Regions from separate parts of the Rossellomorea sp. QJM3NY_18 genome, predicted to be linked through region 2. Evidence: predicted binding sites of a transcription regulator. Region 2 holds the regulator's gene; each other region holds the start of a gene.

Region 1 (10,753 bases), 260 kb from region 2:
CGTTTTCGAGAATGCTTCCGTCTTCTTCTAATCCAAAGGCTACATTGCTTTCAATCCATTTACGCCGCGGTTCTACTTTGTCACCCATAAGTGTGGTCACCCGGCGTTCGGCTCGTGCAGCGTCATCAATGCGTACCCGGATCAATGCGCGTGTTTCAGGATCCATCGTCGTCTCCCACAGTTGATCGGCGTTCATCTCTCCAAGACCTTTGTAACGCTGAATCATATATCCTTTCCCCACTTTGGAGATGGCCCCTTGAAGCTCATCATCGGTCCATGCATATTCAAGTTTCTGCTTCTTTCCAGTCCCCTTGCTGACTTTGTACAGTGGTGGAAGTGCAATATACACCTTTCCCGCTTCTAACAAGGGTTTCATATATCGGTAAAAGAATGTCAGTAAGAGAACCTGGATATGGGCTCCATCCGTGTCAGCATCAGTCATGATGACAATTTTGTCATAATTGATGTCGTCCACATTGAATTCAGGACCGACTCCGCCGCCTATGGCATGAATGATCGTATTGATTTCTTCGTTTTTGAAGATGTCCTGAAGTTTGGCTTTTTCCGTATTGATGACTTTTCCCCGAAGTGGAAGAATCGCCTGGAATTTTCGGTCACGTCCTTGCTTCGCAGAACCTCCTGCTGAATCTCCTTCCACCAGATAAAGCTCGTTACGCTGAGGGTTTCTTGATTGAGCCGGTGTTAATTTACCGGATAGAACGGTTTCAGAACGCTTACGCTTCTTTCCATTACGTGCATCTTCTCTTGCTTTACGTGCGGCTTCACGGGCCTGGGCCGCTTTAATGGATTTCTTGATAAGAAGGGAACTCGTATCAGGATTTTCTTCTAAGAAATAGAGAAGATGTTCTGATACGACAGCATCAACGGCTGATCGTGCTTCGCTTGTCCCGAGTTTCCCTTTTGTTTGCCCTTCGAATTGAAGAAGATGTTCTGGTATACGTACAGAAACGATACTCGCCAGTCCTTCACGAATATCAGTCCCTTCAAGGTTTTTATCCCTGTCTTTTAGAATCCCCGCTTTACGGGCGTACTCATTAAAGACTCGGGTCATCGCCGTCTTCGCTCCGGCTTCATGTGTTCCGCCGTCTTTTGTACGTACATTATTTACGAAGGATAATATGTTTTCTGAGAATCCATCATTGAATTGAAAAGAAAATTCAACTTCAATGGTATGATGCTCTCCTTCAAAGAAGGCTACGTTATGAAGAACGTCTTTTTCTTCATTCAGATATTGAACAAATGCCTGGATACCGCTTTCGAAATGAAAGACTTCTTTCTGATCATGACGTTCATCGATGATTTCAATCTTTAACCCTTTAAGCAGGAATGCAGATTCTCTAAGACGCTCACAAATAGTTTCATAATTATAGGTGATATTACTGAAGATCTCAGGATCGGGTTTGAAATGGATACACGTTCCGGATTTTTTTGTTTTCCCAATCTTCTCCAAGGTGGTATCGGGCTTACCACCATTCGTGAAACGTTGTTCATATTTCATGCCATCCCGTTCAATTGTGACGATAAGCCATTCAGAGAGGGCGTTTACAACAGACGCCCCTACACCATGGAGTCCGCCGCTTGTTTTATAGCCGCCCTGGCCAAATTTCCCTCCAGCATGAAGTACGGTCAAGATGACCTCGGGAGTCGGCTTCCCCATTTTATGCATTCCTGTTGGCATCCCCCGGCCTTTGTCCTGAACTGAGATACTATTGTCTTTATGTATCGTAACGATAATCTCATTCCCGAAGCCTGCTAATGCTTCATCAACTGAGTTATCGACTATTTCGTATACTAAATGATGCAAACCTCTTGAATCGGTAGAGCCTATATACATACCAGGTCTCTTACGGACGGCTTCTAAGCCTTCTAATACTTGTATGGCATCATCATTGTAATCCATGGTCTTATTCTGGTTGGCCACGAACATTCCCCTTTCAAAACTTCTCTAACCGTATTAGCGTGGTTTTGTAAACTATTATCGGTTATGTCTCTATTAACTATAACACAAGAACATCTGTTCGTTTACCTGTTTTGAGCATTCTTTAAGGTAAACCACTATTGCTTATTGTAGCGTTTTATTTGATTTTCGCAAATGGAATTTCCGTGAACCTCTTAAAATATGCCCTTTTGTCCCCAGGATTATTCCAATTGTCAACGTGAGGTCTGGACGAAAAAAACAAGCGGTCAGAGCCGCTTGTTACGAGTGAGAATTATTTGGTTAAAGCATGTTCAACCTTAATACAGCGATCCATAATAACTGTATACCCACGTTCCTTTAAAAAGCGATAAGCCTCTTCATTCATTACACCAAGCTGCGCCCAAAATACGTTTGAATCGATTTGATCAAATTCTTCCGCAATCTGAGGTAAAAATTCTGAGCGGCGAAATACATTGACGATATCAACTGGTCCCTCTATCTCCTGCAGGGAGGATACAGCCTTTACCCCTAAAGCCGACTCGATGGTAGGGTTTACAGGGATGATCTCATATCCCTGATCCTGCATAGCCTTAGATACCATATAGGATGTACGTTCAGGATTATCACTTAAACCAATCACTGCAATACGTTTAGATTGTTTTAGAATATTTCCGATTTCTTGTCGTGATGGATTTTCCATTGTTGTTTACCACTCCTTCAATGATCCTCGGATAAAGTCTTGAACTGTTTCTTAAGTCCTATTCTTCTTTTATACCATATTTCCCTTTAATTTTTCAAAATTTCATAAAATTATCTAAATGAAAGGAAGTATCAAAAGAAAAGTCAGGGAGCGTTCTTGCATTCCGCTGCCCTCCTTCCCGTTGACACTCCCTCCCATACTTACTTTTTGATCAACCCTTTAGATATAAGGAATTCACGTGCGACATCTTTGGGATCTTCTTTATCCATATCGACTTTAGCATTCAATTCGCTCATTTCTTCTTCCGAGATTTTGCCTGCTAATTCATTCAACACTTTCTTTACTTCAGGATGCTCTTTCACTACTTCTTGACGAATGACCGGTGCAGCATCGTATGGTGGGAAGAATCCCTTGTCATCCTTTGTCGTTTTCAAATTGTAACGCTGGATCCGTCCATCTGTTGTAAAAGCAGGAATAATATCTACATCCCCGTTCTTAACCGCTTCATACATAATATTCGGGTCAAAGCTTTTCTGGTCTTTGAATTTGAATCCATAAGCTTCACTGAAGGCATCATATCCGTCCCCTTCCCGTTCATAGAATTGGTGGGGTGCACCGAAGCTCAAGTCTTTGGATAGTGGCACAATGTCTGAGAAAGTCTTTGCATCAAAGTCCTGATCCTGGGTATAGGCAAGCGTATACGTATTTTCAAAGCCAAGTGGCTTCAACCAGGTGACATCGAACTTTTTCTCATAGCCTTTACGCACTTGTGAAAGGATTTCATCTGCTGAAGCGCCTTCTTTAGCTTGTTCTTTCAAGACCGCTTCAAGGCCTGTACCTGTATATTCTACATAGACATCGATGTCGCCTTTTTCAAGAGCGGGTGTGAGGATGGAGACTTCCCCCAATCCTTCCTCGACTTTTACATCAAGGTCTGTCTTTTCTTTTAGAAGTTCAGCCATCATTTGTGTAAGGATGAATTGCTCCGTCCACATCTTTCCTGAAACGGTGATGGTATCTTTATCCCCGCCATTTCCGCAACCTGCGATCAGGAGGGATAATACAGTGAGTATGATAAAACCTTGTAATTTCTTTTTCATTCTTACTCTCCTTTGGATTTTGCTTTTATTTTCTTGCTTTCAGCCCTTTAGGTGTGGTCAGTTTCTCCAGGATCTTTAATAAGAAATCAAAACTTAATGCGAGTAGTGCTGCGGGAATGGCCCCGGCAAGGACCAGGGCATTATTCCATGTGGATAGTCCCCGGTAGATGAGATCACCAAGTCCTCCCGCTCCAACAAAGGTGGCAAGTGTGGCCACACCTACTGTCAGCACTGTAGCGGTCCGTATCCCCGCCATGATGAACGGCAGGGCCAGCGGAAGCTCCACTTTGAATAATAGCTGTGAGTTGGTCATCCCCATGCCCCTTCCCGCTTCGATAACGCCTTCATCCACTCCGATTATACCTGTGTAAGTGTTCCTTAGGATCGGAAGAAGTGCGTATACCGTCAGGGCAATGATAGCCGTAATGCTGCCTGTACCCAAAAGGGGAATAAGAAATCCGAATAGGGCCAGACTTGGTATCGTTTGAAAGACGGCAGTGATCCCGATGAAAAATTCGGCCGATTGCTTTTTTCGTGATATGTATATACCTAATGGCAGGGAAATCGCAATCGCAATGAAAATGGATACAAAAGATAAATAAAGATGTTCAAATAATCCTGTTAATATGGCATCGGACCGGTTTGATATGGTTTGGACGAACAGGATGGAAAATGCATTCATACAGAACCCGCCTCCTTATTTCCTTCTGAGGCCACAGTTTTAAGAATATCACTTGATGTGACGATCCCGATCTTCCTGTCGTCTTTTGTCACCATAAGATAAGGTTTACCGGATGACAGGAGCATGCTCGCCGCCACGTGGATGGATGCATCAAATGGGATCAAGGAGTATTCCGGTTCCTCAAGCAGGTTGTGAAAATTGGTTTCATCGTCTCTCATGATGTCTGATACCTGCTTGTGCCGCCTATGAACGTTCAATCGGTTTTCACCGATGAAGGCACGGACAAATCCATTGGCTGGTTCTGATAGAAGGTCAGCAGGGGCTGCAATCTGTTCGATTTTACCATTGCGCATGACAGCAATCACATCTGCGATTTTTAACGCTTCATCAATGTCATGAGTGACAAACACAATGGTCTTATGTATCGAATTTTGGATGCTTTTCAGCTCATCCTGAAGTTGTTCCCTGCTAATCGGGTCCAGGGCGCTGAATGGTTCATCCATCAGAATGATCGGTGGTTCCGCTGCAAGGGCGCGTATCACCCCGACCCGCTGCTGTTGTCCTCCGCTCAATTCGAGGGGATACCTTTTCTTGTATACGTCCGGTTCCAGTCCTACCAGATTGAGGAGCTCATCGACGCGTCCCTCATATTTTTCCTTCTTCCATCCCTTTAAACGTGGGATGAGGCTGATGTTTTCTTCAATCGTCATATGAGGGAGAAGTCCGATCCGCTGAATGACATACCCGATGTTCCGCCTGAGCTCCACTTCATCCGTTTCTGAAGTGTCTCTTCCATCAATCAGAATGGTCCCCCCTGATGGAGCGATTAGTTTATTGATCATCTTCATCGTAGTCGTTTTCCCGCATCCGCTCGGACCGATCAAGGCAACAAGCTTCCCTTTTGGGATAGTCAGGTTGATACCCTTTATGGCTTCTGTCCCATCCTCGTAGACTTTCGTGACATTTTGGAATTCAATCATTTTTACACCTGCTTTATGTACTGAGAAATTTTACTAAACATAGACGGGATACCCTCATTATACAAAAGGTAAACATGTTGTAAAAGAAAATGCCTTTGTTCCATTAGTTTATGATGAATGTGGGATGGGCATACGGTTTACTTCGTTTTTCGACAGATAAAAAGACCAGCACCCTACTGGTTGCTGGTCTTTTTGATGATATATTGTTCCGCTATGATGGCTGTTATCGTACCCAGTATCAATCCATTATTCAAAATGGAAGCAACGACGACCGGCATGTCCGTAAAGGCAGAGGCCGGAACAAACATGGCTCCGACCCCGACAATGAGTGAGATCCCCGCCACAAAGTGAATTCTTTCTACGTCTTCCTCTTTACGATATTCGGATAATGCGAGTCCGACCATCTTGATAAAGATGACCGTCGTCACTGCATACCCGACAGGTGCAGGAAGACTGGCGAATAGGTTCATGATCTTTGGAATCAGGCTGATGACTATAATGATCCCGCTGCCTATGATGAAGGGGATGATGGAATACATTCCCGTCGCAGCAACAAAACCTGCTGATCCTGAAATGGGAACTGAGCCAATGGCAGAAAACACTCCCCCGAACAGCTGATTCAGTCCTGAGGCGAAGCCGCTCTTCGTATACCGTTCATATGTAGGCTTCCCCTTTGCTCTCATCACCTCTTCCATCACCCGTATGGAAGCAATCATATTGGTCATTAACAGGAAAGTGATGAATATGGAAGTCACGATGACACCCATATCAAATACAGGTGCTCCGAATACGAACACATGAGGTAAAGAAAACCAGCTGTCTGAAACGGAAGTACTCTCAGAAAGCCCCATGATGATGAATATGAGCCATCCAGCGAGCAGGGCAAGGATAATGGAATATTGCTGAATCCACTTAACCTTATGACTTGAAAAGTATAACGCTGCAAGGATCGTCAGAATACTTCCCAGTAGGACGAGCGGTTCCATGGATTGTCCTTCATGCTGGATTCCGAACATCCCTTTAATAAAGGATCCGCTTAATTGCAGAATTAACAGCATCAAATAAATGAACGTAATGGTCGGAGTGAACAAAGAAGATAACCTCTTTAGAAGTCCTGTGGAAGACAGAATGAAAAAAATCGCTCCACTGACAATCATCCCCCCCTGCAGTACGGTCAGGACTTCTTCGTGACTGCTATAAAGAGTTCCGGAAAACCCTGCATAAATGGCAAAAACGCCCCACCACAGTCCTGCCGGTCCTTCATTGATCGGAAGTTTATGACCAAAGAGTGCCTGGATCAGGCTCGCGAATCCCAAAACGAATATGGTCCGCTGAATGAATCCGGCTGTATCGGCTGGAGACAATTGGAACAAGTCAGCAATCGCGATGGGTGCGGCAATGGATCCCGCTACCATGAAGGCCACCCATTGAAAAGCTGATAAAAGTATTTGCATCTGTGTACACCTTCATTTCAACTATGTAAAGTGTGTTCATTTTAACATATTTCGTTCATAAGATGACGGTGGAGGTGGAAATTTAAGTTATAATATCTACTTTTAAGAACAGGTACTAATTTTTTCGCTTATTTTCTCCCCTTTGGAGGGAAAACATGTTAAAATAAGAACGGATTAGTTATTTTTAAAGGAGCAGTGATGATGATTTTTGCCCTTATACTCATACTTTCTTATTTACTGGGTTCCATTCCATCAGGTTTACTGATCGGTAAGACGTTTTACGGTAAAGATATCCGTGAACATGGGAGCGGAAATCTTGGGGGAACGAATACCTTCAGAACCCTGGGTGTGAAAGCCGGAATGATTGTGACGATCATGGATATTCTAAAAGGAACCCTCGCCACCTTGCTGCCATTGATGTTTGCAAGCGACGTACATATGCTGCTTGCAGGGGTGTTTGCCGTAATCGGTCATATGTATCCCGTTTTCGCAAACTTCAGGGGAGGAAAGGCAGTGGCAACCTCGGCTGGTGTACTTCTAGGGTACAATTACATCTTATTCTTAATCTTACTGGCTGTCTTTTTTATTTGCTTGTACGCAACGAAATATGTGTCCCTTTCTTCTATGATTGCAGCGATACTTGCCTTTACGTACTCGGTCTTCACTGGAGATATTCCACTCATCATTGTTGTTGGCATTCTGACCATTTTTGTCATTTACAGACACAGGGCTAATATTGTCCGGATCAAAAATAAAACAGAACCCAAAATTAAATGGCTTTAGTGAAAAAGCGACCTGTGCACGGGGTACCGGACTCTCGGGTACCTTCGCAAAGGTGGCTTTTTTTATTGGACTCACCCAGGTATAGGCATTCTCACATTTGAGAAAGATGATGAATAATAATCGGGTCCAATAAAATGATAATATTCTTCAGAATTCTCTAAATTTCTCCCCGTTCCCTCTTCTTTTTTCGTAAAATGGAAGTAGTGCATAATAAAGGATGATGAATATGAATAAAAAGCGAATGATAACAGGGGTGGTTCTCTGTATTCCGTTCCTACTGGTGATTGGCTTCCTGCTAAACGGGCAATATGCCGACTGGAACACCTCTTCGAAAGAAGTTGAATTTAATTCCCTCCTCCATACGACAAGGGAGGTGCAGGCATCGGGCAAATCGATCAAAGCCAGTGCTTCCATCGCTGCAATCGGGGATATCCTCATACACGATACCGTCTATAATGATGCAAAAAAACAAAATGGATATGATTTTACACCGATGTTCTCTCCCGTTAAAGATATGCTTACTGCACCCGATTTTTTGATTGCCAATCAGGAATCAACCCCGGGTGGTGTGGAACTGGGCGTTTCGAGCTACCCCCTATTCAACAGTCCGCAGGAAGTGGTTAAATCACTGCAGGAGGTTGGAGTGGATGTTGTGACCACTGCCAATAATCATTCGTTGGATCAGGGCGAGGCAGGTCTACTGAATGCGATTGATTATTATGGGGAGATATCGATGCCGTATGTCGGGGCATTTAAAAGCCCGGAAGACCAAAGCAGGATACGTACATTTAATGTGAATGGAATTAAATTTGCCCTACTCTCTTATACCTATGGTACAAATGGGATTCCTGTCCCTGAAGGAAAAGAGTATTTAGTTAATGTAATAGATGAACAAAACATGATCGGGGAAATCCAGAAAGCTAAAAATATGGACGTTGATTTGGTGATCATGAGCCTTCATTGGGGAAATGAATATCAACGTTTCCCTACTGAGGAACAGCAGAGACTTGCCAAGGTGTTGACGAATAATGGGGTCGACATCATTTTCGGACACCATCCACATGTCCTGCAGCCGATTCAGACCTATAAGACGAGTGATGGTCGGGAAGCCGTTGTCATTTATTCACTTGGGAATTTCCTTTCTGGCCAGAAGGATGATTTTAAGGATATCGGTGGCATAGTGACGGTTCAGGTTGAGAAAACGAAGAATCCGGCGGGTTCCAAAATCATCTTTCCGTCCATTGGATTCCAGCCTACTTTTGTGTCAGAGAATCATTACAAAAACTATCGGATCTACCCCCTCGATTTTGCCAGAAAGAATGGTATGATTGTATACACGGAAGAAGAGATGGTTTCCCATATGGTGAACGGGGTACCGGAATAGATAGCATGGTTATCGTATGAACGGAAAGAACGAGCTTTCCTTATGCTCATAAGGAAAGCTCGTTCTTTTAATGTCCCCCGAATATCATTGAATTGAAGAATATGCCAGCTAAAGCTACAATAGCCAAAAAGGTATTGGCCAACAAGAAAGTTTTACGGGTGCCCTTAAAGTACAGAGTCACCATCCCATAATAAATGCCTGCTGCGATTACAATGAAACTCCCTGCCTCGATCTGGTATTTGGCTTCATGCAATTGTAATAGAGTTAATATACTTAATCCGGCAAAGATAAAGGCACCAATGTAATAAAATAATGCTTGTGTTTTCATCATTCTCACCCTTTATACGTATTAGTAGAAGTTCCTGCTTTATTATGTTTATAATAGGAAATGAAACTTTCTTTGTCCAGGATCACTCTGGAAAAATACCTAGTAGAGAAAGGAGTCTCACCAATGAACATACATATTTCAGAAGATGCTCTTACGTGGTTTAAAGACGAGATGCTTGTGGAGGAAGGCGAACAAGTCCGTTTTTATGTGCGATATGGAGGTTCCAGTCCTCTCCACGATGGTTTTTCATTAGGAGTGAACAAAGACGAACCAGTGGATGCTGGTGAACGGATCGAGATCGACAAACGGGAATTTTTTATAGAAGAAGGAGATTTATGGTTCTTTGATGGCCATGATTTATTTGTTGAGTTTGATGAAAAGCTTCAAGAACCATCATATGAGTACAAGAAATAACGGAATGATCATAGGCTGGCGTATGCCAGCCTGTTTACTTTTATGACTGACCCTTACTTTTTTACAAAACGGGAAATATGCTCCTGAAGGCCTTCTTTCATCAGAATTTCATATTGTATATCCCCTACCAAATCAAAATGTGGAAAGCCGTCTTTCCTTTGATGGATCCATTCCTTTTTCAAACCATATTTCTCTCCCCAACTGGATAATACCTCAATGTTACAGCAGCCCACTTTCGTTACAGAGCGAACATCGGGAAATCGGTCATCCAGCCAGTAGTGGGTAAGGAAGGCAATCTGTCCATTACTCACCTGATGTTTCCATCCGTTTAGCTCTTGTTTGGTTAATCCGAATGCCATGACCCTCTTCCTTTCCAATCCCCTTTTTATGAAAAGATCCCGGCACCCCCTATGTAAGGTTTATTTTTTTGCCTTTTCATAGGCTACGTGCCAATCGGGGAACATCTTTCGGATTGAAATCGGACGGAAGTTCTCTTGCTTCACGCACACATGTTTCGACTGCCCGGTAATGGCCAACTGGTTCTGTCCGTTATAAATTTCGTATGCATATGTAATCCGGAGTCCATCATATTCTTCTACCCATGTTTTAATAAATGCTTTTTCGCCGTAGCGAACAGGTGACTTATAGCTTACATTCAGGTCAATGACCGGGGAAAGAATTCCTTCTTTTTCGATATCAGCATATCTGAAGCCCAGGTCTTCAATCAATTGTGTACGACCAAGCTCCATCCAAACAAGGTAGTTTGCATGATAGACAACCCCCATTTGATCCGTCTCTGCGTAACGCACTTCAATGGTTTTTTCTGCAATTTGCATCCTTTACACCCTCTTCATCTAATCAGTATCCTATCCCATTTTATCATACAAGCACCAGGCATAGAATTAATCGGCTTGAACTGACATCGAATATGATTTCTTTCTCGGAGAGGACAAAATTGCCAATAACATCATGACCCGAACAGAAAGGCT
Region 2 (10,753 bases):
GAGATCGATTTCAAATACGCCAATGCATTAAGAGCTTGTGATGATATTCAGACATTCAAACTGGTAGTAAAAACGATTGCCCGTAAACACGGTTTGCACGCTACATTCATGCCGAAACCATTATTCGGTGTAAATGGCTCAGGAATGCACTGTAATATGTCCCTTTTCAAAAATGGAGTGAACTCTTTCTTTGACGAAAAAGGTGACTTGCAACTAAGCGATACTGCCCGTCAATTCCTTGCTGGTATCATTAAGCACGCCACTGCATTTACAGCGATTACCAACCCGACTGTAAACTCATATAAGCGCTTAGTTCCAGGATACGAAGCACCTTGCTATGTTGCCTGGTCTGCGCGTAATCGTAGCCCGTTAATCCGTATCCCGGCTTCCCGTGGCCTGAGCACACGCGTTGAAGTCCGCAGTGTCGACCCAGCGGCAAATCCTTACCTTGCAATGGCTGTTTTACTTGCGGCAGGATTAGATGGAATTAAGAATAACCTACCGGCTCCTAAGCCAATTGACCGCAACATCTATGTAATGGACAAAAAAGAGCGTGAAGAAGCAGGTATCGTAGATCTTCCTGCAACATTATATGCAGCTCTTGAAACATTAAAAACAAGTGAAGTAATTGTTAAGTCCCTTGGGGAACACATATTCGAACATTTCGTGGAAGCGAAAGAAATCGAGTGGGATATGTTCCGTACACAAGTACATCCTTGGGAACGTGAACAGTACATTCAAATGTATTAATTACCAGGCACCCTCAACGATATATCGTTGAGGGTTTTTTACACAAAGTTCAGGCTGTATTCATAGGGGGGAAGAAGGGAATCAGGGAAGGAAACGATATCAAAAAAAGCCTGGGGATGGAATGTTTCGACTTCCAACCTCAGGCTTTTTTTCATTATTATGATAACCGGCTGATAATAGTTTCTGGCATGCCCTAAGCATACCGAATGCCACTATCAATGAACTTGACGATACACACCAACCACTTTACCTAAAATGGAGACGTTCCGTAAAATGATTGGTTCCATTGTTGAGTTCTCTGGCTGCAGACGCACATAATCCTTTTCTTTAAAGAAACGTTTGACCGTTGCTTCATCTTCATCGGTCATGGCAACGACGATATCTCCGTTGTTCGCTGTCTGCTGCTGGCGAACAATGACAAAATCCCCATCCAATATGCCGGCTTCGATCATACTGTCACCCATGATTTCAAGCATGAAGACCTGCTCATCCGAAGGGGCCATCCGCTCGGGCAGAGGGAAAAATTCTTCCACATTTTCAACAGCCGTTATCGGTTGACCTGCTGTGACTTTACCGATTAAAGGGACGTTTACTACACGTTGTCGCGGTATCGTATCTTCTTCAAGGTCCAGAATTTCTATCGCTCTCGGTTTAGTCGGATCACGACGGATCAGACCTTTACTTTCAAGCCTCGCTAAATGTCCGTGTACAGTGGAACTGGAAGCAAGACCGACAGCTTCCCCGATTTCACGTACGGAAGGGGGATACCCTTTTTCTCTGACTGCAACTTTAATATATTGTAGTATGTCCTGCTGTCTCTTCGACAATTTTGTCATGTTCACGCACCTCTATTATAGATCTTATGTTCCCATTATAGCATGTCACCACTATTGATACAAACATAAGTTCGAATTTTGTTGACACCAAACGAGTGTTCGTATTACAATGAAAACACAAAACAGAACAAACATTCGTATGGGGGTAATTTTATGTTAACACATATTTGGAATCGATTCTCTTACATTATTATATTATTTGTTTTAGTCCTTTCAGCAGCTTGCTATTTATTAATCAATATGACTGATCAACCTTCCTACCAAAGTATCACAGTAGAGGAGGGTGATACTCTTTGGACTATTGCCAAACAGTATAATGAAGAATATTCTATGACAGTGGAAGATTTTATCGCCTGGGTTGGCGAAGAGAACGAATTGACCTCTTTTGCCATCAAACCTGGTGAATCACTTGTGTTACCTATTGAAAATCCAACAATATCATCTCAATCAGATTTCGAACTGGTCATGAACAAAGAATAGAGGGATAGAAGATGAAAGCAGTCATATACTGCAGGGTAAGTACTAAGAAAAACACACAGGAAACATCATTGGAACGGCAGGAAGAAGAACTGGTTAAATTGGCGAACGAACATCATTATGAAGTAAATGCGGTCATCAGGGATCAGGCGAGCGGATTTGAATTGGACCGTCCAGGTGTTTTGGAACTTTTGGACCTGGTCAGAGATAAATCAATTGAGGCTGTGCTTATCCAGGACGAGACAAGAATCGGCAGGGGAAATGCCAAGATCGCCCTTATTCACTGTCTGTTAAAAGAGGAAGTGAAAATCATCAGTCAGACTCATAGTGGAGAATTACACTTATCCGAATCCGATTCTATGGTCATCAACATTGTCAGTATGGTGGAGGAATATCAACGTAAACTTCATAACCTTAAAATTAAGCGGGGTATGAAGCGGGCTGTGGAAAATGGCTTTCAGCCTCATAAAAATTTAAAAAACAAAGGAAATGTGGAAGGAAGGGAACGCATTGAGGTGCCGGTCGAAGAAATCGTGCGATTAAGGAAAAATGAATTAACCTTCGCTGAGATTGCAGCTACTCTTAGGGGATTTGGATACGATGTATCCAAAGCTACGGTACATAGACGCTTCAAGGAATATATGGTGTCCCTTGATCATGCATAACCCTTGTTTTATACCCTTTATTCTAGTAACATGACGGTAGTGTAATACACTGCTTTTAGAATGTTTTAGAGTTTGCAAACTATGCAATAAAGGAGTTTTTATAGATGCTTTCAAAATCAAAAATGAATAGAATCAACGAACTTGCCAAAAAGTCCAAAAGTAGCGGACTAACTGAGCAGGAAGCGAAAGAACAGACCAAACTTAGAAAAGAATATCTAGAAACGTTCCGTCAATCGATGAAAGGCACAATTGAAAATACAAGAATCTTTGATCCGGAAGGAAATGAAGTAACACCTAAAAAGATCCAAGATATACAGAATAAGAAAAAAATGCATTAATCAAAAAACTTCCAGGCCAATTTTGATAGGTCCTGGAAGTTTTTTGATTCATTTTCCTCCCTTATAGGATTTGAAGGGTTTTTATTTTCAACGATCATAAAGTCATGTTATCATTCAAGATAGTTGTATAAACTATCAAAGAAGATTAATATTAATAAGGTACATTAAAAGGAAGGATGTCTGACATATGTTTGATAAAACAGATCAATTAGCAATTAATACAATTCGTACATTATCAATCGATGCGATTGAAAAAGCAGGTTCCGGGCACCCGGGAATGCCTATGGGGGCAGCTCCAATGGCGTATGCACTTTGGACAAGGTTCATGAATCATAATCCTAAAAATCCAGAATGGTTCAACCGCGACCGTTTTGTCTTATCTGCGGGACACGGTTCGATGCTGTTGTACAGCCTACTCCATCTTTCTGGTTATGATGTTTCAATGGGTGATCTTAAAAATTTCCGCCAATGGGGAAGTAAGACTCCAGGACATCCGGAGTACAAGCATACCTCTGGTGTAGAAGCAACGACTGGCCCGCTCGGACAGGGGATTGCAATGGCAGTTGGTATGGCATTAGCTGAAAGACATCTGGCCACTACATATAACAAAGACCAATATAATATGGTCGATCACTTTACATACTCCATTTGTGGAGATGGGGACTTAATGGAAGGTGTTTCCTCTGAAGCTGCTTCATTGGCTGCACATCTCAAATTAGGACGCCTTGTTGTTCTTTATGATTCCAATGATATTTCACTTGACGGAGAGTTGGATAAGTCATTCTCTGAGAGTGTTAAGGGACGATTTGAATCATACGGATGGCAGTATATTCGTGTTGAGGATGGAAATGATCTTGACGAAATTTCCAAAGCGATTGAAGAAGGTCAAGGGGATACATCCCGCCCGACAATGATTGAAGTTAAGACAGTCATTGGGTACGGAGCTCCGAATAAATCAGGTAAATCTGCTGTTCATGGTGCACCTCTGGGTGAAGATGAAATGAAGCTTACGAAAGAAGCGTACAAGTGGACATTCGATCAGGATTTCCACGTGCCTGATGAGGTATATAGCCGCTTTGAGGAAAAGATCCAACAAGCTGGCTCTGAGAAAGAACAAGATTGGGCCAACCAATTCATTAAATACAAAGAGGAACACCCTGAACTAGCCACTCAATTAGAAGCGGCGATCAAAGGCGAACTCCCTCAAGGATGGGATAAGGACATCCCGGTATATGAAGAAGGAAAAGCATTGGCAAGCCGGGCTTCTTCAGGGGAAGTGTTGAATGCCATTGCTCAAAACCTCCCTTCATTCATCGGTGGTTCCGCTGACTTGGCAGGATCAAACAAAACGATGATTAAAGATGAGAAAGATTTCATGCCTGAATCTTATGAAGGCCGCAATATCTGGTTCGGAGTCCGGGAATTCGGTATGGGTGGTGCCATGAATGGTATGGCACTGCACGGAGGGCTTCATGTATTCGGTGGGACATTCTTTGTATTCAGTGACTATTTAAGACCTGCTATCCGTTTGGCGGCGATAATGGGCTTACCTGTTACGTATGTATTCACACATGATAGTATCGCTGTGGGAGAAGACGGACCTACCCATGAACCTATTGAACAGCTTGCATCCCTGCGTGCAATGCCTAACCTGTCAGTCATTCGACCTGGTGACGGTAATGAAGTGGCTGCCGCCTGGAGATTATCGTTAGAATCTAAAGATCAGCCTACGATGCTGGTTCTATCCCGTCAGGATCTTCCAACGCTTAAAGGTACGGCTGATAAAGCTTATAACGGGGTTAACAAAGGAGCATATGTTGTCTCAGCTTCGGGTAAAGAACAGCCTGATGCCTTGTTGATTGCAACTGGTTCTGAAGTGCATCTTGCGGTAGATGCGCAAAATGCACTTGAAAAAGACGGCATCAGTGTTTCAGTTGTGAGCATGCCATCTTGGGATCGTTTCGAAAAGCAATCAAAAGAATACAAAGAATCCATCCTGCCTAAGAGCGTGAAAAAACGCCTGGCTATCGAAATGGGCTCTCCGATGGGCTGGGATCGCTACGTTGGCGATGAAGGTGACATCCTGGCAATCAATGGTTATGGTGCATCTGCCCCAGGAGCGAAGGTAATGGAAGAATATGGTTTCACTTCTGAAAATGTGGTATCTAGAATCAAAGCTTTACTTCAATAATCGTGAATGGAAAAGGTCGGCTCCTTACACCCTCTAAGGAGTTGGCCTTTTTCTTTTGGGTGAACACAATAGGAGTAAGGGTGGAAGAGATTGGGTATAGAACAAGTAACGTATAAATACTTCGTTCCGTCCCTTAATATTCAGAAGAGATAGAATAGGTTCGACAAAACTAGTGCAGATTTTCAACAATTTATGACAATGACTCCCTTCTAGTTGATTTATACTATATGAAAGAAAGGTAGGAGGGAGTAAAGGTGCGAAATTATCAAATCTATTGGATTGAAGAGTTGTTTGTTCAACACTACTATGGTCGTGAAAGAATGTTCTATCAATTGTTTTCTGATTGGGAAGCGAGTACAGGTGATCTTCACGAAATCGTCTCGAAACAAGTAGATTACATTACGAAACCGATTCCATACCTTCCTACACAAAGACTCCTTCAGCACGAAATCACGAAGGTTAAAGGGGCAGCCTGGATAAACTCCGTGGCGACAATCGAAAAAGAAGAATCAGGCGCGACACTCGTTCTGAATGAAAAGTCAATGTCTTTGAATGCCTGGGGACACGATGAATCTGAATATATCTTTTTTGAAATTTTACGAAGGAATATGGGTCAGTTATTGGCAATGGATATCAAAAATGAACGTTTTGGCTGGTTAAAACCAATAAAACAAAGAAAGTTTATATATTAATATGAAATTTCGACCAAAATATTGTATAATGTTTCAGGGTTTAGTACACTTTTAAAAGGACAACATGAAGGAGGAAGTAAGAGTATGGGAACGACTGGATTACTTATTCTAGTAGGCGTTCTGGCATTACTTGCCGGAGTAGCACTAGGATTTTTCATTGCTCGTAAATATATGATGAGCTATCTTAAGAAAAATCCACCAATTAACGAGCAAATGTTACGCATGATGATGATGCAAATGGGGCAAAAACCATCCCAGAAGAAAATCAATCAGATGATGAATGCAATGAATAAGAACATGAAGTAATAGATGGAAGCACTCAGGTGATGAGTGCTTTTTCTATTGTTGGGGCATCCTGATATGAGGGTGTGTACAGATGATTTTATAAGATTAGGTAGGATAATGGGATTATTTTCGTGAATTCATAAAAACTTAAAGATTATCAGGCTGATTGAAATGTAATGTATGATAAAATATAGTCCGGAGGGAGTCATATGAAAAAATGGATGATTGTATCTCTGTCCCTTTTGATTCTTATTGCCGGATGCAGCAATAAGCCTCAAGAAGTGATAGATGAAGAAACGCTTGAAATTCAAAATAGTGCAGCAAGTGATGCACGTGAATATTTAAATTATAAAGTAAACAAAGAAAAAAAGTCGGTAAATCGCGGTCTTATTACAATGACTATCAATAACCGCAGTGATATGGATGAAATTGAGACGGGCCTTATGTCCTTATCCACTGAACATTTTTCTCCTGAAAAGTATGTCTACCAGGAAGGGCAGTATTTAAAGAATCTAAGCTCATGGTTAGGGAGAAAGTCTAAATCCAATAAGGCAGGTCTTAACCCTGAATTGGAGATTACCGATGATATGTCATGGGAACAACAGATGGAGCTGGAAAAGAAAAACCCAATGTACCTTGCTTATATTCATGAGCAGAATTATGTAGACGCAGAAGGGAATATCAAGGGAATTTCCCTTGGTCTTGCGATGAACTCCATCGATTATATCAGGGTGGAAGATGATAAGAAGCTTATGCATTTTGACGAAGCGAACATTAACGAAAAAATGATGGAAGAATACGGGAAAAAAGTAGCTGGAACAGTGGCCCGTCGTGTAAGGGCAAATAAAGAATTGAAAAATGTACCCATTATGATTTCGATTTACAAACTACAACCTTTAAACAGCGTTGTTTCAGGTAACTATATCGCCACAACCTATTTAGATGAGAATGATAGGAAAATCAAAAAGTGGGATGATGTATCCGACAAATATTATTACTTCCCTAGTGATGAAGGAGAAGAGAAGGACCGGGATTTATATAACCGGATCCGGGATCTTGAAGATTATGTGTCAAAGTATTTCTCTCATCAGGATATTGAATTTGTGGGTAAAGGATTGTATAAAAAGGATACGCTAAATAAATTGGTCATCGATGTACATACAGGCATGGTGAAAGAAACCGAATTAATTGGGTTTGCACAGGCGATTGGTCCTGAAATCGTCGATTACTTCCCTCATACACCGGTTTACCTTTATGTGAAAACCCCTAAAGGTCTCAAAGCCACCATCGTCAAAGAAGTGGACCAGGAACCATTTGTACAAATACATTAAAATATTTCTATATGAAAGAGCTTCTCTAATCATGATTAGAGAGGTTCTTTTAATATAGTTCTTTTGCCAAAATCTATCCAATGGCAGAACTTCGAAAGAAGATGGGGCTGGTGCTTCAGGATCCATTCCTATTCTTTGGTAATATAATCATGCAACAGGGAGACCCTTTATTCGGGTCTCCCTGTTCATATTTAGCATTATATTAGTATTGTTTATTTGGATGAAAGGTTTAGTTCAGCTCATTTGGGGTGTGTAGCATTTTTTTATGTATTGTGAGTTGTAGCTATTTAACAGACGATCAAGTTCCTGACTAAATTGAATAGCTTGAGGTGACGTCAGTCCATTTTCAGCAACAATATCAATTAATTGAGTACGCTTTTTTTCAATTCGTTCGAGAAGCTCTTTTTTAGACACGGCTGTTTCCTTTCTTTTGTATGTCCTGACAAGTGGAATACAAAACTAGTAATAACTGTAACTTTTTATTAGTATAACGAAAATAGCCTATTTTTTCAAAGTAAAATTATCGGATTTTAAAAAAGAAAAGAGACTTTAATACAAATGAAAGAGTAAAAGGTGATTGTAATAAGATAGTCACAAATCTTTCACATAAACATCCCTCATAGTTTGTAGCATTGTTTGATAGAATAGATATATATACTGAATTGTAGGAGATGTGGAAATGTCTGATATTAATATTTTTTTAGCCTTCGGGGCAGGATTCCTAAGCTTCATATCCCCATGCTGCTTACCTTTATATCCCGCCTTTCTTTCATACATAACCGGGATGAGTGTCAATGAATTGAAAACGGATAATGCCATGTTGCAGAGAAGAAGTTTACTGCATACATTATTCTTCTTAGTTGGTTTCTCAGCCATTTTTATCGCGATTGGTTTTGGGGCTTCCTTTATTGGAAACTTCTTTTTAAATTATAAAGATCTTATTAGACAGCTTGGGGCAATTTTTATTGTTATATTTGGCCTGGTTGTCATTGGTGTGTTCACTCCGGAATCCTTGATGAAGGATCGCAGAATTGAATTCAAGAATAGACCTGCGGGCTTTATCGGTTCCATTTTGATCGGAATGGCATTCGCCGCAGGGTGGACTCCCTGTACAGGTCCGATCCTTGCTTCAGTTCTTGCGCTTGCCGCAACGAATCCTGGTTCAGGTGTCATGTACATGACAGCATACGTATTAGGCTTTGGCATTCCTTTCTTCATTCTGTCATTCTTCATTGGAAGAATGCAGTGGATCAGAAAGAACAGTGGAAGAATTGTGAAAGTAGGTGGATATGTCATGATTGCTGTAGGAATCATGCTGTTCTTTGATTGGATGACGGTCATTCTTGCTTACTTTACGACGCTATTCGGAGGCTTTCAAGGATTTTAATCAATTTTAGGCAGTAATTAAAAGAATAAATTGAATAAATATTACGATTTATGGTATAGTTTAATTGGATTAAATAGGTAAATAGACTCAATAGACATCGATAGTGTATACGAGGAGGAAACATCTGTGGCAACGATTCTTGTAGTGGATGATGCGAAATTTATGAGATTGACTCTTGGAAACATGCTTTCATCCAGCGGGCATGAAGTCGTTGGGGAAGCTGAGAATGGACTTATTGCCGTGGAGAAGTATCGTGAGCTTCACCCTGACCTGGTGACGATGGATATCACCATGCCGGACATGAATGGAATTGAGGCAGTTAAGAAGATTCTTACCGAATTCCCTCAGGCCAAGATTATTATGTGTTCGGCGATGGGACAACAAAAGGTGGTAGTGGAAGCAATTGAAGCCGGAGCGAAGGACTTCATAGTTAAACCATTTGACGAAGTGCGTGTAGACGAAGCCATCAAAAGGGTGTTAGGCTGATAAACCGAGAGAGATTGAATCTTCCATTCATTCTCTCTTTTTTCTGTTTTCGTTTTTCCTGCATTTGGGCTATAATAAGGAAAGGTATGAAAGTAGATTATAAAAGGATGATGATGCTTTATGATGATTGCTTCATCCATTGTAGCGATTTGCATGGGATTTATGGTGATATTTATCAGGATGAAGGCTCAGAAAAGGCCGGTAAGCGGTAAGAAGATTATTTTACCCCCTCTCTTTATGAGTACGGGTGCGTTGATGTTCTTATTTCCTGTCTTTCGGGTCAATGTGAGTGAGTTTTTAGAGGCGATTACTGTCGGGATGGTATTCTCTCTGTTGTTAATCAAGACATCCAAGTTTGAGATTCGTGAAAATGATATTTATTTAAAGCGTTCTAAAGCGTTTGCCTTCATTTTGATCGGCCTTCTGTTAATTCGAATTGTAGCAAAGTCGATCCTAAGTACTTCAATTGATTACGGAGAACTGAGCGGGATGTTCTGGATACTAGCTTTTGGCATGATCGTTCCATGGAGGATAACCATGTATTTTCAATATAGAAAGCTGCATCAGGAAAATCAGGACTTAACGACGAATTCAATTTAATGCACCGTTAAAAAGCAGGGAGACACGCCCTGCTTTTTTATTTTGTAAATCTTACTGAAAGGTGACAGTTTTATGACAATGCATACGAATATGCATAAGAGTAAATCTTTTAGGGCAAAGAGGGAGAAGATGAATGAATAATAAATGATACTGGTGGGATTACGATTGTTTACATTAGCAGATATCTGGACTTTTTTCCTGGCCTTCTTTCTTACATTGCCATTAGTCACCATTTTACACGAATTGGGTCATATATTGATTGCACGAATATTTGGTGCGAAGATAAAGTTTGCCATTGGAACCGGTAAACACCTGATAAATATTGGTCCTTTGGAAGTGAAGAGAATGTACTTTATGGAGGGATGGTGTCAATATCGGGAATTGAAGTACAACAAGGTATGGGTGCATGTCCTGATCTATTTATCAGGCAGTTTATTCAACCTGGTGGCGATACTATTCATTAACTTTCTGATTTATGAAGGTGTGATACCTGTGCACATCTTTTTCTATCAATTTGTGTATTTCTCGGTTTACTTCATCTTTTTCTCGTTGTTTCCTTATAGGAACGGAGACGGAAAACCGAGTGACGGCCAAGCGATTCTCGACGTCATTCGCTTTGGCAAAGCAGAAGATCCCATTGATTAAGTGCCTATATAAAAAAGGTAAACGGTTAACGTTTACCTTTTTTTGCATTCTTCCATTTTACGTATAAAAT
Region 3 (10,753 bases), 1.8 Mb from region 2:
AATCATCGTTATTTCACAACCCCGTACCGGAGAAAAATCGTTCCCTGATGAACATTCCTTTTTCGACGGGCAGTGAAGAACTGGACGCGGAGTTTTTAAAGGGAGCCAAAGCGGAAGGGTTTGAATTTTTAAAAGGTCACCGTTCCGTCGGAGGAATGAGGGCGAGTCTTTACAATGCCATGCCGCTTGAAGGAGTGGAGTCGCTGGTCGATTTCATGAAAAAATTTGAATCTGATCGAGGAGGATGTTGAGAATGATTTCAATCAATACGTACAACGCCATCAGTCAAAGCGGATTATCACTGATCGAGGACGACCTGAACTATCATCTGAATGGGAACGGGGACCCGGATGGAATCCTCGTCAGATCGAAGAACCTTCATGATTACGATTTCCCCGCATCCGTCAAGGCCATCGCCCGTGCAGGAGCCGGTGTCAATAATATCCCCATCGATCTATGTACAGAAAAGGGGATTGTCGTCTTCAATACACCCGGTGCCAATGCCAATGCCGTCAAGGAGCTGGTTCTCGCCAATTTGATTGCTTCCTCCCGTAACCTGTATTCTGCCGTCGGCTGGACAAACTCGTTAAAAGAGTCGGAAGAAGATGTCCCGGGTGTGGTGGAAGCGAAGAAAAAGGAATTCGTAGGAAGTGAAATCAAAGGGAAGAAGCTCGGGGTCGTCGGCTTGGGGGCGATCGGTGTCCTCGTCGCCAACGATGCTCTTGCCCTCGGGATGGATGTAGTGGCGTATGATCCGTTTATCTCCGTCGACGCTGCATGGCGTTTATCGCAGGATGTGAAGCGCGCTCATCACATAGAAGAAGTGTGGGCAGAATGTGATTTTGTCACGTTGCACATCCCTTTGACGGACAAAACGGCAAGCTTTGTAAGCGAAGAGGCCTTCCGGAAAATGAAAAAAGGAATGACGATCCTGAACTTTTCAAGGGGTGAGCTGGTGGAAGAGGATGCCATGGCCGGGGCGCTGGAATCAGGAGTCGTCCGGAAATACGTGACGGACTTTCCGAATAAAAAGGTCCTCGCCATGAAAAATGTCGTACCTGTTCCGCATCTCGGTGCATCTACCGTCGAATCGGAAGAAAACTGTGCCATCATGGCCACCAAGCAGCTGAAAACCTATCTTGAAACAGGGAATATCAAGCATGCCGTCAACCTTCCGGACGTCGAGCTTCCGTACAGCGGGAAGATGAGAGTGACGGTCATGCATCAGAACATCCCGAACATGGTGGGACAAATCGCTACGGTCCTCTCAGGTTATGCCGTCAACATCGCCGATATGATCAATCGCAGTAAGAATACGTGGGCATACACCATGATCGACCTTGACCAGAAATTAGCGGAGCATGAACACGCCGACGTGAAACGAAAAATGAAAAACATCACCGGCGTCGTTTCCGTACGCCTCATATAAAGTCACAAACACTCTCTCAAATGCTGAGGGGGTGTTTTTTATCACCCTTACTATCCTGAAAAGATGTGGACAAGCAATCCAGCACGTATCATTCCACCGTAAAATACCATATTAGTAAGAGAAGTAGAAAAGGATAAGCCACCAATCGTTGCATCGGCCGACTCTCCTTGATACTATTTTCATAAAGTAAAGATAATCAGTGAGAGGAGAATACCATGGGAATTCATCATTATTTTAAAAGCTTATCAGATCTTGAGACCCTTATCCGCTGTCCGGGTCGATTCAAATACCACGAACATAATGTGGCAAGCCATTCCTTTAAAGTAACGAAAATCGCCCAGTTTCTTGGGACGGTGGAGGAACAGAACGGAAAAGAACTGGATTGGAAAGCACTCTATGAAAAAGCATTGAATCATGATTACGCAGAACTTTTCACCGGTGATATCAAAACACCCGTGAAATATGCTTCGGGCAAATTACGGGAGCTCTTCAGCCAGGTGGAGGATCAGATGGTGAATAAATTCATCACAACGGAGTTTCCCCCGCAATTCCAGGAAGTATACCGGGAACGTTTTAAAGAGGGGAAGGATGAGACCCTCGAAGGAAGGATTCTATCCGTCGCAGATAAAATCGACCTTTTATACGAGTCATTCGGTGAAATCCAAAAAGGAAATCCTGAACCGCTGTTTATTGAAATTTATCAGGAGGCACTGACGACGATCGTAAAATATAAGGACATGGAATGCGTACAATACTTCCTCGAATACATCCTTCCTGATATGCTGTCTGAAAAATTCATCCCCCATCATGAGCTGAAAGAACGGACACAGAAACTGATCCGGGAGGCTGAAGAATAAGAACCCCCTTTCCAGATAGGGGAAACTTCGGTAGAATATGTGTTATTCCCTTATTTACAAGGAGAGTTGAACGTGTCCAAAATTATTTTAGGCTTATTTTTACCGGGATTGCTTGTCGTTCTGTTCACACGGGTGACATATAATCATTATGTCGGCTTGATTCTGACCGTTGCTCTCATAGCGGCTTCGGTGTCAAAGGGATATACGGATTCATGGTTGCTCATAGTCATAGACGCGGCATCGCTCACCGCCGGATTCTGGTATAGTGACCGGATGATGAAAAAAGCGAAGAGAAGTGCATAGGCACGATAAAAAACAAGGCCATCCTTTGGGGACGGCCTTGTTTTTTTATCGCTTATGGTGGTGCTTATGTTTGGGATTCTCCACAACATCCACATCTTCAGCTCTTACGAAGGCAAGACGGTGATTCAGGTGAATCAGATAAAATTCGTCGTCTCCCCAGACGATCTTGTGGGTCGTCTCCGGATTGTACGTATAAACCGGTGCGCTGTAATAGCTTCCTTTCACTTTCTCAGTGGCGACATATTTCTGTCCCGGTGTGAGTGTATATTGAAGTACATCCATTCCTCTTACCGGAATGCCTTCAGGAAATGCTTCTGCTTCGGGATAAGCCAGACCGTATACAGGGATTTCCGTTTTCCCTTCTTTCGGGGTGATGACGATCCCTGAACCTTTTGTGGTGTTTTTTCCTTTTGGATTATAGAACCACGCTTTTTGGGCTCCATACCAGATCGCTGTCCAGTCCCCTTGGTCTTCCGCCTTATAAAATGTTTGACCTGTGACTGCTTTATTTCCCCAATTCGACGCATCTAAAGGATGGGCATTTGGCAGTGCCGCGTCTTTGATAAGAGGAGCATCAAAGCTTGGCGCACTATACAGGTAGACGAAGTTTGCCGGTTGCTTTGGAACGGGTTCACCGGATGGTGTCTGAAGATCCGGCATGTTCTTGTTGAAGTTCGGATTGATCTGGAATACGTCTTTTTGCTTCTTCCCTGACTCAAGGGGTGCCCCCAAAATCTTCATATAATGAGCCCAATCCCAGAATGGGCCCGGATCCCAGTGCATAGTGGACTGTCTGGCTGCGGATGTACCCGGCACTTCATCATGGGCGATGATATGATCGCGGTCCAACGGGATATTGTACTCCCTTGATAGATGCTTTACTAAACGTGCGGAGGCATGGTACAGCTGCTCGTTGTACCAGTCTGCCCCTTCAATGGCGATTCCTTCATGTTCGATTCCGATACTTTTGGAATTGAAATACCAGTTGCCCGCATGCCAGGCTACATCTTTATTATCGATCATTTGAGTGATATCGCCATCTGAAGAGCGGATCACGTAGTGGGCGGAAGCCTGGGTCGTTTCCCGCTGAAAAACGGTTTTGGTTAGATCATAGCTGATTTCCGTATCGTGGAGGACGATGTACTTGATTTCCTGGTTATCATGTGGACGATTGGCTTTGTCGTAGTTGCCGTAAGACCACTCATAGAATGTTCCGTCATGATTGATTTTCTTGTATGCTGCAGGGACGAAATGGCAGGCAAGGCCTTTCGGACAGTCGGCTTTGTTTTCTCCGTCGTCTGTTTTTAAATGCAAAGGGTTGATGGTTTCTTTATCAGGAGTGATTGGTTTAGGAGCGAGATGGATGGAAGAGCCATCTTCTGTCTGTTTCGCCGCTCCTTCGTTGATCGTTTCATATACTCGATCGGCAAAATCCCTTGCTCCTGTCTCGTCAGAAGAACCACTGTATTTGGCAACGGCCCCGTACCAATCGTCAAGACCCGTCGGAGTTTTACCGATTGTCTGATCCGCATACTTTGCAAGTAGTGCCGCAGCTCCACGGATGTTTTGCTTTTTATCTTTTTTCAGGTTTTCTGGTGGAAGGGAAAGCAGGTCCGCGGCCTCAGTTAATGTGTGAAGGGTCGGATCTGAGAGAGTCAGCTCGGTTACCTTACCAGTTGTCACCCCCTGCATGGGAGCGTCTTCCTTCCCTGAAAGAAACATATGTAACGGTTTGTCCGAGGTGCGAGGATCTTCCAAATTATCCACACTGACTTCAGTCAGATGCATCAATCCGTAGCCCCCCGAAGCGCTTGGCTTGCCATCGTGATGCTCCCATAAGGACATGTTATAACTCACTGAAAGGAGTATTTCGACGGGTACGCCAAATTCTTGAGCGGCTTGTCGGAATGCTTCCTGCAATTCGGATGAATCCACCGTGGCAGCACGTGCAATTCCTTGAGAAGAAAGTGAAGGGGACAAGGGTGTCACGGCGGCCCCCAATAAGAACCCCGTTAAACTAAGACTACCTGCGACTTGCAACCATTTCGATTTTTTCATACATTCCTCCTGTTTCGATGTATTTTAGTAGAATCTATAAAGAAGCTTATAGAAAAATAGACTGAATAGTCAATCAATTATTGGATATATGCCTAGATGAATATTTCTTGGAAGAGGGATTGAGGGCACAAATGGTTGAATTGTGGATAAAGGAGGAATTATGTGAATAACATAGCATTTCAAATGGTTATTCACAGTATGAAATCGAATACACGGTAATTGTTCACAAGAAATTTGACGAATTGTGAATAAGTTTAAGGATTTTCCACAAAGGACATCGACTTATGCACATAGTTATACACAGGATGTGCATAGAAATGATCGAATACTGTCGAAAGAAGATGGTCAATCCTCTTTTCTTTGTCGAATGTATAATCCTTTCTTTCCTCTTTCTCAAACCGAAAAGTTATCCACAATGTTAAAAGGACTGATTTTGAAGGTCCGTCCCTGAAAAAAGAATAAACGAACTTTTGTTCGCTTATTGTTGGTTAATAAGGAAGGAAATGTGGTAGAATGTGTATAAATGAATGTGCAGTGTTTAAGATGGGTATAAGTAGGTAAATACAAGGTAGCAGTCCTTTATTATAGGAGGTTTCACGGTGAAAGATCAATTCGAGCTCAAATCTAAATATAAACCAGAGGGTGACCAGCCCCTTGCCATAGAGAAGCTGGTACAGGGTATAAATGAAGGGAAACGACATCAAACATTACTTGGGGCAACAGGGACAGGAAAGACCTTCACCGTCTCCAATGTAATCAAGCAGGTTGAAAAGCCGACTCTCATCATCGCCCATAATAAAACGTTGGCGGGACAACTCTATAGTGAGTTTAAAGAGTATTTCCCTGATAACGCCGTTGAATATTTTGTAAGTTACTATGATTATTATCAGCCGGAAGCATATGTCCCTCAAACCGATACCTTCATTGAAAAGGATGCCAGCATCAATGATGAAATCGATAAACTGAGACACTCTGCCACATCTTCCCTTTTTGAACGGAAAGATGTCATCATCATTGCCAGTGTGTCCTGTATTTACGGTTTAGGTAATCCGGAAGAGTATCGTGAGCTCGTGCTTTCCCTCAGAACAGGGATGGAAATCGAACGGAATCAATTGCTTCGTAAGCTCGTGGATATCCAATATGAACGAAATGATATCGACTTTCAGCGCGGGACTTTCCGTGTGCGCGGAGACGTGGTGGAAATTTTCCCTGCTTCCCGTGATGAACACTGTATGCGTGTAGAATTTTTCGGGGATGAAATAGACCGGATCCGTGAAGTGGATGCCCTCACCGGCGAAATCATAGGCGATCGTAATCATATGAGATTATTCCCGGCATCCCACTTCGTAACCCGCCAGGAAAAATTGGAGGTCGCAGTCAAGAATATTGAAAAAGAGCTTGAAGAGCAGCTGACCATCATGAAGGAAGAGAATAAATTGCTTGAGGCCCAGCGTTTAGAGCAAAGGACCCGCTATGATCTGGAAATGATGAGGGAAATGGGCTTTTGCTCGGGAATTGAAAACTACTCACGACACCTTACGCTCAGACCGGCAGGATCGACTCCCTATACTCTCCTGGACTATTTTCCAGATGACTTTCTGATTGTGGTCGATGAGTCTCACGTAACGTTGCCTCAAATCCGGGGGATGTTCAATGGGGACCAGGCACGTAAAAAAGTGCTTGTGGACCATGGATTCCGTCTGCCTTCAGCCATGGACAATCGTCCCTTGCGCTTTGAAGAGTTCGAGAAGAAAACCAAGCAGCTTCTCTATGTTTCGGCAACTCCCGGACCATATGAGTTGGAACATAGTCCTGAGATGGTCGAGCAGATCATCCGGCCGACGGGACTTCTTGACCCTATCATCGAGGTGCGTCCGATCGAAGGCCAGATAGACGATCTATTAGGTGAGATCAATGAACGGATCGAGAAAAACGAACGGGTTCTCGTTACGACGCTAACGAAGAAAATGTCAGAGGATCTCTCTGCCTATTTAAAGGAAATCGGAATCAAAGTCCAATACCTCCATTCTGAAATCAAGACGTTGGAGCGTATTGAAATCATCAGGGATCTTCGTTTGGGAAAATACGACGTTTTAGTAGGAATCAACTTACTCCGTGAAGGTCTGGACATACCTGAAGTGTCGCTTGTCACCATATTGGATGCTGACAAAGAAGGCTTCCTGCGTTCGGAGCGGTCCCTGATCCAGACGATCGGCCGTGCAGCCCGTAATAGTAACGGAAGAGTCATCATGTATGCAGACAAAATCACCGACTCCATGCAAAAAGCGTTGGATGAAACCGAACGTCGCCGGACGACCCAACAGGAATACAACAAAAAACACGGCGTGACCCCGACGACCATACAAAAAGAAATCAGGGATGTCATCAAGGCGACTCATGCCGCTGAAGAAGCAGGGGTTTATGAAGGAGAACAGACAAAGGTTTCGAATATGTCTAAACCGGAGCGACAAAAACTTATTGCTAGCCTGGAAGTGGAAATGAAGGAAGCGGCCAAGGCACTGGACTTCGAACGTGCCGCGCAGCTTCGTGATACCATTCTTGAGCTCAAGGCGGAAGGATGAACGAGTTATGGCGCAGGATCAAATAATCGTACAAGGAGCTAGGGCTCATAATTTAAAAAATATAGATATCAATATCCCACGGGATAAACTGGTCGTTTTAACCGGACTATCGGGTTCGGGGAAATCTTCCCTTGCCTTTGATACCATTTATGCAGAGGGACAGAGACGATATGTTGAATCCCTTTCTGCCTATGCCCGTCAATTTCTCGGTCAGATGGATAAGCCCGATGTCGACGCCATCGAAGGGTTATCACCGGCGATTTCCATCGATCAAAAAACGACGAGCCGCAATCCCCGTTCAACAGTTGGAACCGTAACGGAGATTTATGATTATCTTCGTCTGCTGTTTGCGAGGGTCGGAAAACCGATCTGTCCGAATCACGGGATTGAAATCACTTCCCAGACGATTGAACAGATGGTGGACAGGGTCCTTGAGTATCCAGAGAGAACGAAACTGCAAGTACTTGCACCCGTTGTTTCAGGCCGGAAGGGCACCCATGCAAAGACACTGGAAGACATCAAGAAGCAGGGGTTCGTACGGGTTCGTATCAATGGTGAGGTACAGGATCTTGGGGAAGAGATCTCATTGGAGAAAAATAAAAAGCACTCCATCGAAGTGATCATCGATCGGATCGTAGTGAAGGAAGGAGTGGCAGCACGCCTCTCCGATTCCCTTGAAACGGCACTGAGACTGGCGGATGGTCAGGTAATCATCGATGTCATCGGGAAAGATGAGCTGTTATTCAGTGAACATCATGCCTGTCCATACTGTGGATTTTCCATCACTGAACTTGAACCAAGGATGTTTTCCTTCAACAGTCCGTTCGGGGCATGCCCAAGTTGTGACGGACTGGGAACCAAGCTTGAGGTGGATAAAGAACTCGTCATCCCAAATTGGGACCGTACCCTCGATGAGCATGCGATCGCTCCTTGGGAACCGACAAGTTCTCAATATTATCCATCCCTGCTGAAAGCGGTCTGTGACCATTATGAGATTCCCATGGATATCCCCGTAAAGGACATCCCGAAACATCAAATGGATAAGATCCTTTACGGATCGGGTAAGGATGAAATCTATTTCCGTTATGAGAACGATTTCGGCCAGGTCCGGGAAAACTATCTACGGTTTGAAGGGGTCATCCCAAATGTGGAACGCCGCTACCGTGAAACAAGCTCGGATTATATCAGGGAGCAGATGGAAAAGTACATGGCGCAGCAGGACTGTCCTGCCTGCAACGGCCATCGCTTGAAAGAAGAGAGCCTCGCTGTGAAAGTAGATTCCCTTCATATTGGCGAAGTAACGGCTTTTTCGATTGAAGAAGCGGAGCAGTTCTTCCATAAGCTTGAGCTATCTGAAAAAGATATGAAGATCGCCAACCTTATCCTGAGGGAAATCCGTGAACGCCTTGGATTCCTTGTCAATGTAGGTCTTGAATATCTGACTCTCAGCCGGGCGGCAGGGACGTTATCAGGCGGGGAGGCACAGCGGATTCGTCTGGCCACTCAAATCGGTTCACGTCTGACGGGTGTTCTCTACATTCTCGATGAACCGTCCATCGGATTGCATCAGCGGGATAATGATCGTCTGATCGATACGTTAAAGAATATGCGTGAAATCGGAAATACGTTGATCGTTGTAGAGCACGATGAAGACACCATGATGGCTGCGGATCATCTGATTGATATCGGCCCTGGAGCGGGGGTTCATGGTGGAGAAGTCATTTCAGCAGGAACACCACAGGAAGTAATGGATGATCCTCACTCATTGACCGGTCAGTATTTATCAGGGAAGAAATTCATCCCTCTTCCACAGGAAAGACGTAAGCCCGACGGCCGTTACCTGGAGATTGTGGGTGCGAAGGAAAATAATTTGAGCAACGTCAAAGTCAAGCTACCTTTAGGGATCTTTTCAGCTGTGACCGGGGTATCAGGATCAGGGAAGAGTACGCTGATCAATGAAATCCTTCACAAGTCACTGGCTCAAAAGCTTCATAATGCGAAATCAAAGCCTGGTGAGCATAAAGAAGTGAAGGGCATAGAGCATCTTGATAAAGTCATTGATATCGATCAATCACCGATCGGCCGTACGCCGAGGTCCAATCCGGCTACGTACACCGGTGTGTTCGACGATATCCGAGATGTATTTGCCACCACTAACGAAGCAAAAGTCCGTGGTTATAAAAAAGGTCGCTTCAGCTTTAACGTCAAGGGTGGCCGCTGTGAAGCTTGTCGCGGAGACGGGATTATCAAGATTGAAATGCACTTCCTGCCGGATGTGTACGTTCCCTGTGAAGTTTGCCACGGGAAACGGTATAATCGTGAAACACTTGAAGTGAAATACAAAGATAAAAATATCTCCGACGTCCTTGAAATGACCGTCGAAGATGCTGTGAACTTCTTTGAAAACATCCCTAAGATCAAACGTAAGCTGCAGACCATTTTTGATGTTGGTCTAGGCTACATCACATTGGGTCAGCCGGCCACTACGTTATCAGGTGGGGAAGCCCAGCGTGTGAAACTGGCGTCTGAATTGCATCGCCGTTCGACTGGCCGCTCTCTCTACATCCTCGATGAGCCGACGACAGGACTTCATGTCGATGACATCGCACGTCTCCTTGTCGTCCTTCAACGACTCGTTGAAAACGGGGACACCGTCCTTGTCATCGAACACAATCTCGATGTCATCAAGACAGCCGACTACCTTGTGGACCTTGGTCCGGAAGGAGGGGACAAAGGCGGTAAAATTGTCGCAACCGGCACCCCTGAAAAAGTGGCCAAAGTACAAGGTTCCTATACAGGTAAATACCTGAAACCCGTACTCGAACGCGATCGTGAACGGATGAAAAAGAAAATTCGCGAAAAAGAAGAAGTCACAAACTAAACATGAAGAGAGATGCACCATGCATCTCTCTTTTTTCGAACAATGAACAGGGCGTGAGTTTTCACTTCATCTTTATTTTAGTAAGGGGGGCTGTCATTGTTACATGATGGTTTATGACTGAGTTTCAGGTTGGAAAAACAAGCTTGGAAAATTGATTGAAGCGGAAGGTGCTCGACTCCTGCGGGAAAAGCGGGAAGGTTGAGACCCCGCAGGGCAAAGCCTGAGGAGGCTCAACTCACGCCCCGCGGAAAGCGAGCACCTGCAGCGGAAATCAACTACCACTCACTTCATTAGGAGTGTCTTAACACAACCAAAACACCTCCCCATACCTATCCAAACTCAGCCTCCAGATGGAGTCGAATCACACTTCCCATATGAGAAAATAAGATTATAACAAATGCATTGAAACTTTTTGCCCAGCGTATCGTAAATAATAGTAGAGGAGATGATGAAGATGGAGACCAATAAGGTACTGTCAGCACTATGCTATTTTAGTATCTTTTTTGCCGGCTTCCTTTTTCCCCTGATCGTCTATTTTGTATCAGATCATCCATATGTGAAAAAGGACGCTAAATCAGCGTTTTTATCTCACTTGTTACCGGTCATAGCGGTTCCCCTTGTGTTCGCAGGTTTGGTTATGGAT

The links. Region 2 encodes LexA, which represses DNA repair genes until DNA is damaged. Its sites were predicted from a motif close to CGAACATATGTTCG; they were not measured.
Region 1: a site for LexA is predicted at 2,029-2,042, ahead of parE (DNA topoisomerase IV subunit B). Genes of this name have one in related genera too.
Region 3: a site for LexA is predicted at 5,111-5,124, ahead of uvrB (excinuclease ABC subunit UvrB). Genes of this name have one in related genera too.

Annotation. Positions count from the first base shown of each region.
Region 1 covers NZ_CM149659.1:2,229,951-2,240,703, reverse strand. The annotation lists gene parE (DNA topoisomerase IV subunit B) at 1-1,942, opposite strand, end outside; gene AC0VXY_RS11440 (CoA-binding protein) at 2,232-2,639, opposite strand; gene AC0VXY_RS11435 (ABC transporter substrate-binding protein) at 2,840-3,739, opposite strand; gene AC0VXY_RS11430 (ABC transporter permease) at 3,765-4,421, opposite strand; gene AC0VXY_RS11425 (ABC transporter ATP-binding protein) at 4,418-5,401, opposite strand; gene AC0VXY_RS11420 (purine/pyrimidine permease) at 5,575-6,855, opposite strand; gene plsY (glycerol-3-phosphate 1-O-acyltransferase PlsY) at 7,054-7,638, shown strand; gene AC0VXY_RS11410 (CapA family protein) at 7,865-9,022, shown strand; gene AC0VXY_RS11405 (hypothetical protein) at 9,090-9,353, opposite strand; gene AC0VXY_RS11400 (HesB/YadR/YfhF family protein) at 9,474-9,764, shown strand; gene AC0VXY_RS11395 (hypothetical protein) at 9,818-10,123, opposite strand; gene AC0VXY_RS11390 (acyl-CoA thioesterase) at 10,184-10,600, opposite strand.
Region 2 covers NZ_CM149659.1:1,968,522-1,979,274, forward strand. The annotation lists gene glnA (type I glutamate--ammonia ligase) at 1-750, shown strand, start outside; gene lexA (transcriptional repressor LexA) at 966-1,586, opposite strand; gene yneA (cell division suppressor protein YneA) at 1,740-2,066, shown strand; gene AC0VXY_RS10020 (YneB family resolvase-like protein) at 2,078-2,728, shown strand; gene AC0VXY_RS10025 (DUF896 domain-containing protein) at 2,833-3,066, shown strand; gene tkt (transketolase) at 3,254-5,257, shown strand; gene sirA (sporulation inhibitor of replication protein SirA) at 5,512-5,949, shown strand; gene AC0VXY_RS10040 (YneF family protein) at 6,034-6,255, shown strand; gene AC0VXY_RS10045 (CamS family sex pheromone protein) at 6,444-7,565, shown strand; gene AC0VXY_RS10050 (Spo0E family sporulation regulatory protein-aspartic acid phosphatase) at 7,800-7,979, opposite strand; gene AC0VXY_RS10055 (cytochrome c biogenesis CcdA family protein) at 8,245-8,952, shown strand; gene AC0VXY_RS10060 (response regulator) at 9,079-9,438, shown strand; gene AC0VXY_RS10065 (CcdC family protein) at 9,559-10,038, shown strand; gene AC0VXY_RS10070 (site-2 protease family protein) at 10,192-10,683, shown strand.
Region 3 covers NZ_CM149659.1:3,768,029-3,778,781, reverse strand. The annotation lists gene serC (3-phosphoserine/phosphohydroxythreonine transaminase) at 1-251, shown strand, start outside; gene AC0VXY_RS19575 (phosphoglycerate dehydrogenase) at 254-1,429, shown strand; gene AC0VXY_RS19570 (HD domain-containing protein) at 1,645-2,286, shown strand; gene AC0VXY_RS19565 (CsbA family protein) at 2,359-2,589, shown strand; gene AC0VXY_RS19560 (N-acetylmuramoyl-L-alanine amidase) at 2,635-4,647, opposite strand; gene uvrB (excinuclease ABC subunit UvrB) at 5,247-7,229, shown strand; gene uvrA (excinuclease ABC subunit UvrA) at 7,237-10,110, shown strand; gene AC0VXY_RS19545 (magnetosome magnetite crystal formation protein family) at 10,565-10,753, shown strand, end outside.